DNA from 3 places in the Pseudomonas sp. Leaf127 genome. Region 2 is predicted to be linked to each of the others. Evidence: predicted binding sites of a transcription regulator. Region 2 holds the regulator's gene; each other region holds the start of a gene.
The links. The regulator sigma-54, encoded in region 2, starts transcription at its own class of promoters, with help from an activator protein. The targets are predictions, from matches to a motif close to ANTGGCATNNANNTTGCTNT.
Positions count from the first base shown of each region.

Region 1: glnA (glutamate--ammonia ligase) is a predicted target of sigma-54. The motif match lies at 2,555-2,574, and genes of this name have one in related genera.
Region 3: glnK (P-II family nitrogen regulator) is a predicted target of sigma-54. The motif match lies at 2,207-2,226, and genes of this name have one in related genera.

Region 1 is NZ_LMOA01000022.1:355,273-359,554, forward strand. It holds gene ASF84_RS19460 (hypothetical protein) at 1-171, opposite strand, end outside; gene ASF84_RS19465 (chorismate mutase) at 276-833, opposite strand; gene glnA (glutamate--ammonia ligase) at 1,047-2,453, opposite strand; gene thiI (tRNA uracil 4-sulfurtransferase ThiI) at 2,789-4,243, shown strand.
Region 2 is NZ_LMOA01000001.1:115,824-120,105, reverse strand. It holds gene lptC (LPS export ABC transporter periplasmic protein LptC) at 1-484, shown strand, start outside; gene lptA (lipopolysaccharide transport periplasmic protein LptA) at 471-1,016, shown strand; gene lptB (LPS export ABC transporter ATP-binding protein) at 1,017-1,742, shown strand; gene ASF84_RS00495 (RNA polymerase factor sigma-54) at 1,902-3,410, shown strand; gene hpf (ribosome hibernation-promoting factor, HPF/YfiA family) at 3,531-3,839, shown strand; gene ptsN (PTS IIA-like nitrogen regulatory protein PtsN) at 3,851-4,282, shown strand, end outside.
Region 3 is NZ_LMOA01000023.1:309,162-313,443, forward strand. It holds gene ASF84_RS22510 (secondary thiamine-phosphate synthase enzyme YjbQ) at 1-54, opposite strand, end outside; gene ASF84_RS22515 (ammonium transporter) at 289-1,626, opposite strand; gene glnK (P-II family nitrogen regulator) at 1,661-1,999, opposite strand; gene ASF84_RS22525 (accessory factor UbiK family protein) at 2,410-2,673, shown strand; gene mqo (malate dehydrogenase (quinone)) at 3,215-4,282, shown strand, end outside.

The DNA of each region.
Region 1 (4,282 bases), on a different contig from region 2:
GAAGGCATCGAACACGTGCCAGTCCGGCGTTTCGTGCGCCTCGACATGCAGGTCGGCCTGCTTGCCTTGCGAAGCCGGCCCGATGCGCAGCAGGCCGACGCCCGGCTCCCGGGTCAGGGTATGGCTGGCGGGACCGGTCAGGTCGAGGGTGTGCTGCATGTCTTTGGTCATGGCCGCCACGATAGCGCCTGTACAACGAAAAAGGCCACCCGCAGGTTGATGCCGATCAGTCAAATAATCCGCGCCAGCGCAGGCGAGTCCCGGCCGAATACAAATCAAGGGTCGGTGGCACACACCTCGGCAGTGGCCAGGACCAGTGCCTGGGCATGGGCCGGATCGCCGGGAAGCGGGCCGAGGCCTGCGTTCAGCCAGCGCCTGCACGCAGGGGCTGCCTGGAAAGGTTGAACGTCTGCATAGGACTGAAGCAGTTGTGTCTGCAAGCGGTCGAGTTCAGGGCGGATGTCCTGCGCCAGGTCCTGCCTGGGGGTGTCCGGTGCCCGGCCTGCCGTGCGCCATTGGCTGAGTCGTGCATTCTGCACCTGCTTGCTGGCCTCGATCTGGGCACGGAACAACCGCTCGACCCTGTCGGGATCCAGGTTGAATGCCGGCGCACGGGCCCTGGCGTTGGCGATGACCTGCCGCTCACGCGCCGGGTCCTCGACGGCCTTGCCGCTGTCCCATTTGCTCAAGGCAACCTGATCGGCCAGGGCCAGGCGCTCATGAATGGCCTGCAAGAGCGGCCCCATGGCCGTGCTGCCCGGTTCCGTTGCCTGGGCGAAGGTGAAGGGCAAGTGCATCAAGGCCAGGAGTGCAGTCGCTAGCGGCAGGCGCATGGGTTATCTCGTGTCAGCGTGGTTGAGGGCTGCGCGCAGGTGTCGATTCATGCCCGGCACCAGTGCGCACTGCAAGACTGCCAGAGAGCCGCACAGCGCCAGCGGTAGATATGTACCGCGTCTGGGGTGGAGGATGTATGTATGTGCCAGAAACGAAAAAGGCCACCCGAAGGTGACCTTGTTCGTTACGCAGGACAAGCCCGCGCGGTGCAATCAGCAGCTGTAGTACAGGTCGTATTCCAGCGGGTGTACGAAGGTGCGGACCTTGATTTCTTCGTGGCTCTTCAGCTCGATGTAGGCATCGATGAAGTCGTCGGAGAACACGCCGCCCTTGGTCAGGAATGCACGGCCCTTGTCCAGCTCTTCCAGGGCTTCTTTCAGGCTACCGCAAACCTGTGGAATCTCTTTGGCCTCTTCAGGCGGCAGGTCATACAGGTTCTTGTCGGCGGCATCGCCTGGGTGGATCTTGTTCTGGATACCGTCCAGGCCGGCCATCAGCAGGGCAGCGAAGGCCAGGTACGGGTTGGCAGCCGGATCCGGGAAACGGGCTTCGATACGACGGCCGCGTGGGCTGGAGACGTAAGGAATACGGATCGAGGCCGAGCGGTTACGGGCCGAGTAGGCCAGCATGACCGGGGCTTCGAAGCCTGGCACCAGACGCTTGTAGGAGTTGGTGGCCGGGTTGGTGAAGCCGTTCAGGGCCTTGCCGTGCTTGATGATACCGCCGATGAAGTACAGGGCAGTGTCGGACAGGCCGGCATAGCCTTCGCCGGCAAAGGTGTTCTTGCCGTCTTTGGCGATCGACATGTGCACGTGCATGCCCGAACCGTTGTCGCCGTAAAGGGGCTTGGGCATGAAGGTGGCGGTACGGCCATAGGCGTCGGCCACGTTGTGGACAACGTACTTCAGGGTCTGGACTTCGTCAGCCTTCTTGACCAGCGTGTTGAATTTCACGCCGATTTCGTTCTGGCCGGCCGTGGCCACTTCGTGGTGGTGCACTTCGACGAACTGGCCCATTTCTTCCAGTGCGTTGCACATGGCAGTACGGATTTCGTGGTCGTGGTCGACCGGTGGCACCGGGAAGTAGCCGCCCTTGACGCCTGGACGGTGGCCCTTGTTGCCGCCTTCGACGTCCTGGTCAGTCATCCACGAGCCTTGCTCGGAGAAGATCTTGAACATGGAGCCGGAGATGTCGGACTTGTACTTGACCGAGTCGAAGATGAAGAATTCAGGCTCTGGACCGACGAACACGGTGTCGCCGATGCCGGTGGTCTTGAGGTATTCCTCGGCACGGTGAGCGATGGCGCGCGGGTCGCGGTCATAGCCCTGCATGGTCGACGGTTCGATGATGTCGCAGACCAGGATCAGGGTCGGCTCTTCGGTGAACGGGTCCAGTACGGCCGAGTCGTCGTCCGGCAGCAGGATCATGTCGGAGGCTTCGATGCCTTTCCAGCCTTCGATGGAGGAACCGTCGAACATCTTGCCGACTTCAAAGAAGTCGTCGTCCAGCGCATCGCGCGCCGGCATGGTGACGTGCTGCTGCTTGCCCTTGGTATCGGTGAAGCGCAGATCAATCCATTTAACGTCATGATCTTTGATGAGTTGAACCGACTTCGACATGGTGTCCTCCGGGTGACTTGAGGCCGCTGCTTGGTGTTGGCCCCGACGATTTGGGTGATGCACGGCGCAGAATACTCTGCCATGGCAACCTGCCTCACAAGGGAGCAATTTGCATGCCAGTGCCCTGAGTTGGGTTCTGCGCCCCAAATCCAAGCGTTAAATGCCCGCAGGCGGATTTTCGGCAAAATATGTGCACCATCATGAGGCTGAATTTGCTGCAAGTGTTCGTTTTTGGTGCGCCGATGATCGGGCATACGATAACTGGTTAAACCTTGAGCAATTTCCGCTATAATCCGCGCCCCTCTTTTTTAGCTGGCCCCACGCGCATTGTTTCTATGAAACTGATCGTCAAAGTTTTCCCCGAAATCACCATCAAAAGCCCGCCGGTGCGCAAGAAGTTCATTCGCCAGCTGGCCAAGAACATCCGTACCGTCCTGCGTGAGCTGGATGCTGACATCGTCGTGGGCGGCGTGTGGGACAACCTGGAAGTCGAAACCCGGCTGACCGATCCGAAGATCCTGCAGGGCATTACCGAGCGCCTGAGCTGCATGCCCGGGATCAACCAGTTCCTGCAAGTGGCCGAATACCCGCTGGGCGACTTCGACGACATCGTCGCCAAATGCAAGGCGCACTACGAAGACCTGTTGCCCGGCAAGGTGTTTTCGGTGCGCTGCAAGCGTGCCGGCCGGCACACGTTCACCTCCATGGAGGTCGAGCGTTACGTGGGCAGCCAGCTGCGCCGTCAATGTGGCGCCGCCGGCATCGAGCTGAAGCAGCCCGACCTGGTGGTGCGCATGGAGATCCGTGACCAGCGCCTGTTCGTGATCCACAGCCAGCACCAGGGCCTGGGCGGCTACCCGCTGGGCGCGCTGGAGCAGACCCTGGTGTTGATGTCGGGCGGTTTCGACTCCACCGTGGCGGCCTATCAGATCATGCGCCGCGGCCTGGTCACGCATTTCTGCTTCTTCAACCTGGGCGGCCGTGCCCACGAACTGGGCGTGATGGAAGTCGCGCATTTCATCTGGAAAAAATACGGCAGCTCCCAGCGTGTGCTGTTCGTCAGCGTGCCGTTCGAAGAAGTTCTGGGCGAAATTCTGCAAAACGTCGATGACAGTCATATGGGTGTAGTGTTGAAGCGTATGATGTTACGCGCAGCCTCGGCCATGGCCGAACGCCTGGAGATCGACGTGCTGGTCACCGGCGAGGCGATTTCCCAGGTGTCGAGCCAGACCCTGCCGAACCTGAGCCTCATCGATTCGGTGACTGACAAGCTGGTGCTGCGGCCGCTGATCGCGACCGACAAGCAGGACATCGTCAACCTGGCGACGAAGATCGGCACGGCTGAGTTCGCCCGGCACATGCCTGAATATTGCGGGGTGATTTCGGTCAACCCCAAGACCCATGCCAAGCGCAACCGCGTCGAGCATGAAGAAACCCGCTTCGACATGGCGGTGCTGGACCGCGCCCTGGAGCGCGCCCGCCTGGTGACCGTTGATCAGGTGATCGACGACCTGGGCCAGCATGTCGAGGTTGAAGAAGTCCAACAGGCCCTGGCCGGCCACGTCATCGTCGACATCCGTCACCCGGATGCCCAGGAAGACCAGCCGCTGCACGTGCCGGGCATAGAAGTACAGACGCTGCCGTTCTATGCACTGAACAGCCGTTTCAAGGAACTGGACGGTAATCGCCAGTACCTTTTGTATTGCGACAAAGGCGTCATGAGCCGCCTGCATGCTCACCATCTGCTCAGTGAGGGGTATGCCAATGTGCGCGTATATCGACCGAGCTAAACGCCCGGGGCTGTTTGCCTGTGGCTTGCGTCACCGGCC
Region 2 (4,282 bases):
GAGCTTCATGGAGCAACCTGCCGTGATGCCTGACGAAACCGCCATCGACTACTACGCCCTGAACGCGCGCAGCGTGCAGTACCTGCCCGATGGCAAGGTGCAGTACGAAATGACGGCCGACAAGGTCGAACACGTCAAGGCCTCCGATGTCACCCTGCTGACCCGGCCGGACCTGCAGATGTACCGTGGCACGGCGTTCCCGTGGCACGTGCAGAGCGCACGCGGTGAAGTCTCACCCGGCGGCGAGCAGGTCGAGCTGATCGACGATGTGCGTGTATCGCGCACCGATGAAAAGAAACGTTCGACTGTCATTACCAGCACTCGAATGACCGTATTCCCACAGAAGCAATATGCGCAGACCGAGCAAGCCGTTAGAATCGACGCCGGCGGCGGTGTCACTACGGCCAAAGGGATGAAAGCGTATTTGAACGACGGCAGGATGGACCTGCTGTCCAACGTAAGAGGACAGTATGAGGCTCGTTAAAACTCTTCCTTTCTTGCTCGGCCTGGGCGCAGCACTGGGAAGCGCGAGCGCCTGGTCCCTGCCCACAGACCGTGACCAGCCGATTCATATCCAGTCGGACGATGCGCAGCTCGACGACAAGCAGGGTGTTGCCACCTACAAGGGCAATGTCATCATCACCCAGGGCTCGATGAAGATCACCGGCAACACCGTGACCATCACACGCAATGCCCAGGGCGAAGTCGATGTTTTCACCTCGGTCGGCAACCTGGCCTATTACGAGCAGAAGCCTTCGGCGACCAAGCCTATCGTCCAGGCCTATGCCGTGACCATCCAGTACAACGCGGGCCAGGACCGGATCACACTGATCGACAAGGCCAAGGTCATCAACGATGGCAACACCTCCGAAGGCGAAAAGATCGTCTACGACACCGTGCGCCAGATCGTCAGTGCAGGTCGCGCGACCGGCAGCAACGTGACGACGCCACGGCCACGGATCGACATGGTCATCCAGCCGAAAAAGAAAACCGAACCGCAGCAGAAGGCCCAGTAAATGGCAACGCTCAAAGCCCAGCACCTGGCCAAGAGTTACAAGAGTCGCCAGGTCGTACGCGATGTAAGCCTGTCGATCGACAGTGGCCAGATCGTCGGCCTGCTGGGCCCGAACGGTGCCGGCAAGACGACGTGTTTCTACATGATCGTCGGCCTGGTGCAGGCCGACCAGGGGCGCGTACTGATCGATGACCTGGATGTCAGCCACCAGCCGATGCACGGCCGGGCTCGCGCCGGTATTGGCTACCTGCCCCAGGAAGCCTCTATTTTTCGCAAGCTGACCGTGGCCGATAACATCATGGCCATCCTGGAAACCCGCAAGGAGCTCGACGGCGCGGCACGCCGCAAGGAGCTGGAAAACCTCTTGCAGGAGTTTCACATCACCCATATCCGCGACAGCCTGGGCATGAGCCTGTCCGGTGGCGAGCGGCGCCGTGTGGAAATTGCCCGGGCACTGGCCACTGCCCCCAAGTTCATCCTGCTGGACGAGCCCTTTGCCGGTGTCGACCCGATTTCGGTCGGCGATATCAAGCAGATCATTCATCACCTGAAGGCCAAGGGCATTGGCGTACTGATCACCGATCACAACGTCCGTGAAACCCTGGACATCTGCGAAACCGCCTACATCGTCAATGATGGACAGTTGATCGCCGAAGGCGATGCCGAGACCATCCTGGCCAACCAGTTGGTCAAAGAGGTCTACCTCGGACACGAGTTCCGCCTCTAGACCGACCACAATGACCATTGACAGCGGATTATTTGTCGTGGCGCTCTAGGCAAGCGCTTGAATTTCAGGCATATAACTTGCTTATAAAAGGCGGCGCCCAGGCGCCCTGTAGTGGATGGCGCACGCGCGCCGGCGAATGTAAGGTGTTGAGCCACTGCCATGAAACCATCGCTAGTCTTGAGAATGGGCCAGCAGCTGACGATGACACCGCAGCTGCAACAGGCTATCCGCTTACTCCAGTTGTCGACCCTGGACTTGCAGCAGGAAATCCAGGAAGCCCTGGAATCCAACCCCATGCTGGAACGCCAGGAAGAAGGCGACGATTTCGATAATTCCGACCCGATGGCGGACAATATCGAAAACAAGCCGGGCAACGAGCGTGAACACGAGCCCCAGGATTCGACCTATCAGGAATCGTCCGCACCCACCGTGGACAATCTTGAAGAAGGCGAATGGAACGAGCGCATCCCTAACGAACTGCCGGTCGACACGGCCTGGGAAGACATCTACCAGACCAGCGCCAGCAGCCTGCCCAGCAATGATGATGACGAGTGGGACTTCACCACCCGCACCTCTGTCGGTGAAAGCCTGCAGAGCCATCTGCTGTGGCAGCTCAACGTCGCGCCGATGTCCGACACCGACCGCCTCATTGCCGTCACCCTGATCGACTGCATCAACAATCAGGGGTATCTGGAAGAGTCGCTGGAAGAGCTGCTGGAAGCCTTCGATCCCGAACTGGACATCGAACGCGATGAAATCGAAGCCGTGCTGCATCGCATCCAGCAATTCGAACCGGCCGGCGTCGGCGCCCGTACCCTGAGCGAATGCCTGCTGCTGCAACTGCGCCAGATGCATGCCAGTACGCCCTGGCTGAGCGAAGCCCAGCGCCTGGTCACCGACTACATCGATCTGCTGGGCGGGCGCGACTACTCGCAACTGATGCGTCGCATGAAGCTCAAGGAAGATGACCTGCGCCAGGTCATCGAACTGGTCCAGAGCCTCAATCCACGGCCGGGCTCGCAGATCGAGTCCAGCGAGCCGGAATATGTCGTGCCCGATGTCATTGTGCGCAAGGACAGCGAACGCTGGCTGGTCGAACTGAACCAGGAAGCGGTGCCACGCTTGCGGGTCAACCCGCAGTACGCCGGTTTCGTGCGCCGCGCCGACACCAGCGCCGACAACACCTTCATGCGCAATCAGTTGCAGGAAGCCCGCTGGTTCATCAAGAGCCTGCAAAGCCGCAACGAAACACTGATGAAGGTGGCCACCCAGATCGTCGAGCACCAGCGCGGCTTTCTCGAATACGGCGACGAGGCCATGAAGCCACTGGTGTTGCATGACATCGCCGAAGCCGTGGGCATGCATGAATCGACCATTTCCCGGGTCACCACGCAGAAATTCATGCACACGCCGCGTGGCATATACGAACTGAAATACTTCTTTTCCAGCCACGTCAGCACCTCCGAAGGCGGCGAATGCTCGTCCACGGCCATTCGCGCGATTATCAAGAAACTGGTGGCGGCGGAAAATCAGAAAAAGCCATTGAGCGACAGCAAGATCGCTGGTTTACTGGAGGCACAAGGCATTCAAGTCGCCCGTCGCACAGTCGCCAAGTACCGCGAATCCCTCGGGATAGCGCCGTCCAGCGAGCGTAAGCGGCTGATGTAGCGGACGAAGCACCTGCAGGTGGCGTACCAGAGCTCACCGCTGCTTGCAGGCGCAGGCCACAGCGTTCCAGTGGCAGGTCACCGACCTGTCTCTTATGCACTGGCAAAGGGAGAAAGCTGTATGCAAGTCAATATCAGTGGACAACATCTGGAAGTGACCAAACCCCTTCGTGAGTATGTGGAGCTCAAACTCAAGAAGCTCGAAGGGCATTTCGACAAGATCACCAACGTCCAGGTCACGATGACGGTCGAGAAGCTGAAGCAGAAAATCGAAGCCACTTTGCATATTCATGGTGGGGAGGTCGTAGCCAACGCCGAACATGACGACATGTACGCGGCCATCGACCTGCTCACCGACAAGCTCGACAGACAATTGCTCAAGCACAAGGAAAAGCAGCAAAGCATCCTCAAGGGTGCGACAGCGCGCTGACATACCAACCCATGATTCGACTTGAAAACATACTGACCCCCGGCCGTTCCCTGGTGAACGTGCCGGGAGGCAGCAAGAAACGCGTGCTTGAACAGATCGCCAACCTCATCGGGCGTGAAGTACCCGCCCTGGACGCACAAGACGTATTTGAAAAACTGCTGGCCCGCGAAAAACTGGGCTCGACCGGCTTTGGCAATGGCATCGCCATTCCTCACTGCCGCCTGAATGACTGCGTAGAACCGGTCAGTGCGGTTCTGTTGCTCGACAAGGCAGTGGAGTTCGATGCTATCGACGGTGAGCCCGTCGACCTGCTGTTCGTACTGCTGGTACCACAGGCGGCCACGGACGAACATCTCAAGCTGCTGAGCCAGATTGCCGGCATGCTTGATCGCAGCGATGTACGCGACCAGTTGCGCAGCGCGAAAAGCAGTCAGGCGCTTTAC
Region 3 (4,282 bases), on a different contig from region 2:
CAGATGAAACCCGCGAGGCCTGGCCCGGAGGGTAATTCCAGATTGCTGCCACATGGCGTTCTCCGCACGTTCGGCGCGCATTCTAACTCGCCTGAGAAAAAAGCAAAGCGCGCGATAAAGCGACCGTGCGTTCAGTGCTGCCAGAGACGAATACAAGCGCCGCCCGTGCCGCATGAAACCTGTGCCATCACGCGCCGATGGTTACTCAATGACAACGCCGATGTCGAGTCGATCCCTGAATTTCAGGCAAAAAAATGCCCGGCTAGCCGGGCACTTTTCAGGTTGCGCTTACAGGTTGTAGCCACGTTCGTTGTGCTGCGCCAGGTCCAGGCCCACGGCCTCTTCCTCTTCGTTGACGCGCAGGCCGATGACCACATCCAGTACCTTGAGGATGATGTAGGTCACGATGGCGGTGTACACGACGGTGAACGCCACGCCTTTGAACTGTACCCAGACCTGGGTGCCGATGTCGGTCACGGTGCCAAAGCCGCCCAGTGCCGGGGCTGCAAATACGCCGGTCAGGATGGCGCCGACGATACCGCCCACGCCGTGCACGCCGAAGGCGTCCAGCGAGTCGTCATAGCCCAGCTTGCGCTTGAGGCTGGTGGCGCAGAAGAAGCACACCACACCCGACACCAGGCCGATGACCAGTGCGCCCATCGGGCCTGCAGTACCGGCAGCCGGCGTAATGGCCACCAGGCCTGCCACCACACCCGAGGCGATGCCCAGGGCGCTGGGTTTGCCGTGGGTCAGCCACTCGGCGAACATCCAGCCCAGGGCGGCGGCGGCGGTGGCGATCTGGGTGACCAGCATCGCCATGCCGGCAGTGCCGTTGGCTGCGGCCGCAGAGCCTGCGTTGAAGCCGAACCAGCCGATCCACAGCATGGCCGCACCAATCAGGGTATAGCCCAGGTTGTGCGGGGCCATCGGGGTGGTCGGGTAGCCTTTGCGCTTGCCCAGTACCAGGCACGCCACCAGGCCCGCCACACCGGCGTTGATGTGCACCACGGTGCCACCGGCGAAGTCCAGCACGCCCCAGTCCCACATCAGGCCACCCACACCGCCCCAGACCATGTGGGCAATCGGTGCGTAGACCAGGGTGAACCAGATGGCCATGAAGATCAGCATGGCGGAGAACTTCATGCGCTCGGCGAACGCACCGACGATCAGCGCCGGGGTGATGATCGCGAAGGTCATCTGGAAGGTGATGAACACCGCTTCAGGAAACAGTGCGGCAGCACTGGTCAGGCTTGCAGGTGTCACGCCGGCCAGGAAGGCTTTCTGGAAGCCGCCGACGAAGGAGCTGAAGTTGACCACGCCCTCTTCCATGCCGGTGGCGTCGAACGCCAGGCTGTAGCCGTACACCACCCAGAGGATGCTGATGAGACCGGTGATGGCAAAGCACTGCATCATCACCGACAGGATATTCTTGGAACGGACCATGCCACCGTAGAACAGGGCAAGACCTGGAATGGTCATGAACAGAACCAGGGCCGTCGCCGTCAACATCCATGCAGTATCGCCGGAGTTCAGCACAGGTTCTGCAGCAGGTTCAGCCGCCAGGGCCAGACCAGGTAAAGCGAGGGACAACAGGGCTCCTAGCCCTGCGAATTGACGCAGAGTCATATTGTTTCTCCTGGGGCGTTGGGTTTGGCGGCTGTTAGATCGCGTCGGTATCGGTTTCGCCGGTACGGATGCGGATGGCCTGTTCCAGATTGACTACGAAAATCTTGCCATCGCCGATCTTGCCGGTGTTGGCCGCCTTGGTGATGGCCTCGATCACCCGATCCAGGTCCTTGTCATCGATGGCGACATCGATTTTCACCTTGGGAAGGAAGTCGACTACATATTCAGCACCGCGATACAGCTCGGTGTGACCCTTCTGACGCCCGAAACCTTTGACTTCCGTGACAGTGATGCCCTGCACGCCGATCTCGGACAACGATTCGCGCACGTCGTCCAACTTGAACGGCTTGATGATTGCAGTGACTAGTTTCATGAAACTTTCTCCCGAATTGGTGGACTTGCCCCAGGAAAACAAACCCGTCTCAAGTCTAAGCGCAGTGCCTGGCTTTGTAACGTCTCGCGCGCCGCATTCAGGCGCCGATCGCTGCCAGATAGCTGTATCTGACGAAACACTTCCCCGCGTAGCCTGCCGCACTGCCTTCGTCACAGCGACTGCATCAGTGCATGGGTCACAAGGGACTAAGCAGAAAGCTTGCCAGCTCGTAATTTTTCATTGAAATCAGGCCATTGCTCTTGATCGACGGCCTTTGCAGGCCGTCAGGCGCTGCAAGACGCACAATAACGGTGCGTGCGTGCACGCCCGGATGCGCGATAAGCGTGCGTCAGAGCAAGGGAAAAATGCACCGTGCTACACTGGCGCGCATTTGCTAACGGGAAATCCTCATGCTCGCCCCCAAAGCCCTGCTCGATGCCCTGAGCGATCACGCCTCACGCCTGTTCAACGGCGACACGCCGCTGCCGCGCAACGAGTTCGAGGCCCAGTTCAAGATTCTGCTGCAGAGCGCCTTCAGCAAGCTCGATCTGGTCAGCCGCGAAGAGTTCGACAGCCAGATGGCTGTCCTGGCCCGCACGCGCGCTCGTCTGGAAGCACTGGAAGCGAAAGTCGCCGCATTGGAAAATAGCGAGACCGGCGAATCTCGGGACTGAGTTTCGCAGGCTCCCATAAAGTGTCACGGACGATGCAGGCACCTGCAGACGCCTGACGCTTGTCCCTGTCGACACGACATTTTGTCTGTCGATAACGGGTATTGCGCCAAGACCCCTGCAACTGGAGGTCTTTTATCTGGCTTTTTCGTCTAAAATGCCCGGCTGAATCGTTCAGGTCACTCCCCGTCTGCCTCATCGAGGCAGGCCGGACGCTGCCGGGCACGCCCGGTCCGGCGCTGTGACATCGACGAATCCGCGATCCGCCTGATGGGCGCGAGCAAGCAAGAAGGCTTGACCCTGGTGCCACGACGCCAGACGAGCCGGTACACCGAAGTGTCATCGAAGTCGCTGAAGCCAACAACTAATAAGAGATCAGCACGGGAGGGACATAATAATGAGGTCGATTTTTTTCGATCTGGTGAGTCGCCTCTCCAGCCTTGCTGCAAGGCAGCCTTGGACAACGCGGTAGTCATTACCGTCTCCGGGCCTGTGGTAGCGCAAGAATGGCAGGAGGGATGGCGTTAATCCTAGGAACTACAACATGTTTAATAAAGTGAACAAGGCCTTGCTCGGCTTGGCGCTGTCGGTGGGTTTCATGCCTGTCCATGCCGCCGAAGCCAAAAAAGTGGATGTACTGCTCATTGGCGGCGGCATCATGAGTTCCACCCTGGGTGTCTGGCTCAACGAACTGGAGCCGAGCTGGTCGATCGAAATGGTCGAACGCCTGGACGCCGTCGCCGAAGAAAGCTCCAACGGCTGGAACAATGCCGGCACCGGTCACTCGGCCCTGGCCGAGCTGAACTACACCCCGGAAGGCAAAGACGGCAAGATCGACATCTCCAAGGCGATCGAGATCAACGAGTCGTTCCAGATCTCGCGTCAGTTCTGGGCCTGGCAGGTCAAGAATGGCGTGCTCAAGGACCCGCGTTCGTTCATCAACTACACCCCGCACATGAGCTTCGTGTGGGGCGACGAGAACATCCAGTTCCTGCAGAAGCGCTTCGAGGCACTCAAGGCCAGCCCGCTGTTCAGCGGCATGCAGTATTCCGAAGACCCGGCGCAGATCAAGCAATGGGTGCCGCTGATGATGGAAGGGCGTGACCCGAGCCAGAAGATCGCTGCCACCTGGAGCCCGATCGGCACTGACATGAACTTCGGCGAAATCACCCGCCAGTTCGTCGGCCACCTCAAGACCAAAGAGCAGTTCGACCTCAAGCTGTCCAGCGAAGTCGAAGAGATCAAGCGCAACGCCGACGGCGGCTGGCGCGTGACTTACAAGAATCTCAAGGACGGCACCGAGACCTCCACTGACGCCAAGTTCGTGTTCATCGGCGCCGGCGGCGGTGCCCTGCACCTGCTGCAGGAATCGGGCATTCCTGAAGCCCAGGAATACGGCGGCTTCCCGGTCGGCGGTTCGTTCCTGGTGACCGAGAACCCGACCATTGCCGAAGCGCACCTGGCCAAGGCCTATGGCAAGGCATCGGTTGGCTCGCCGCCCATGTCGGTTCCCCACCTGGACACCCGCGTGCTCGATGGCAAGCGCGTGATCCTGTTTGGCCCGTTCGCGACCTTCTCGACCAAGTTCCTCAAGAACGGCTCGTACTTCGAC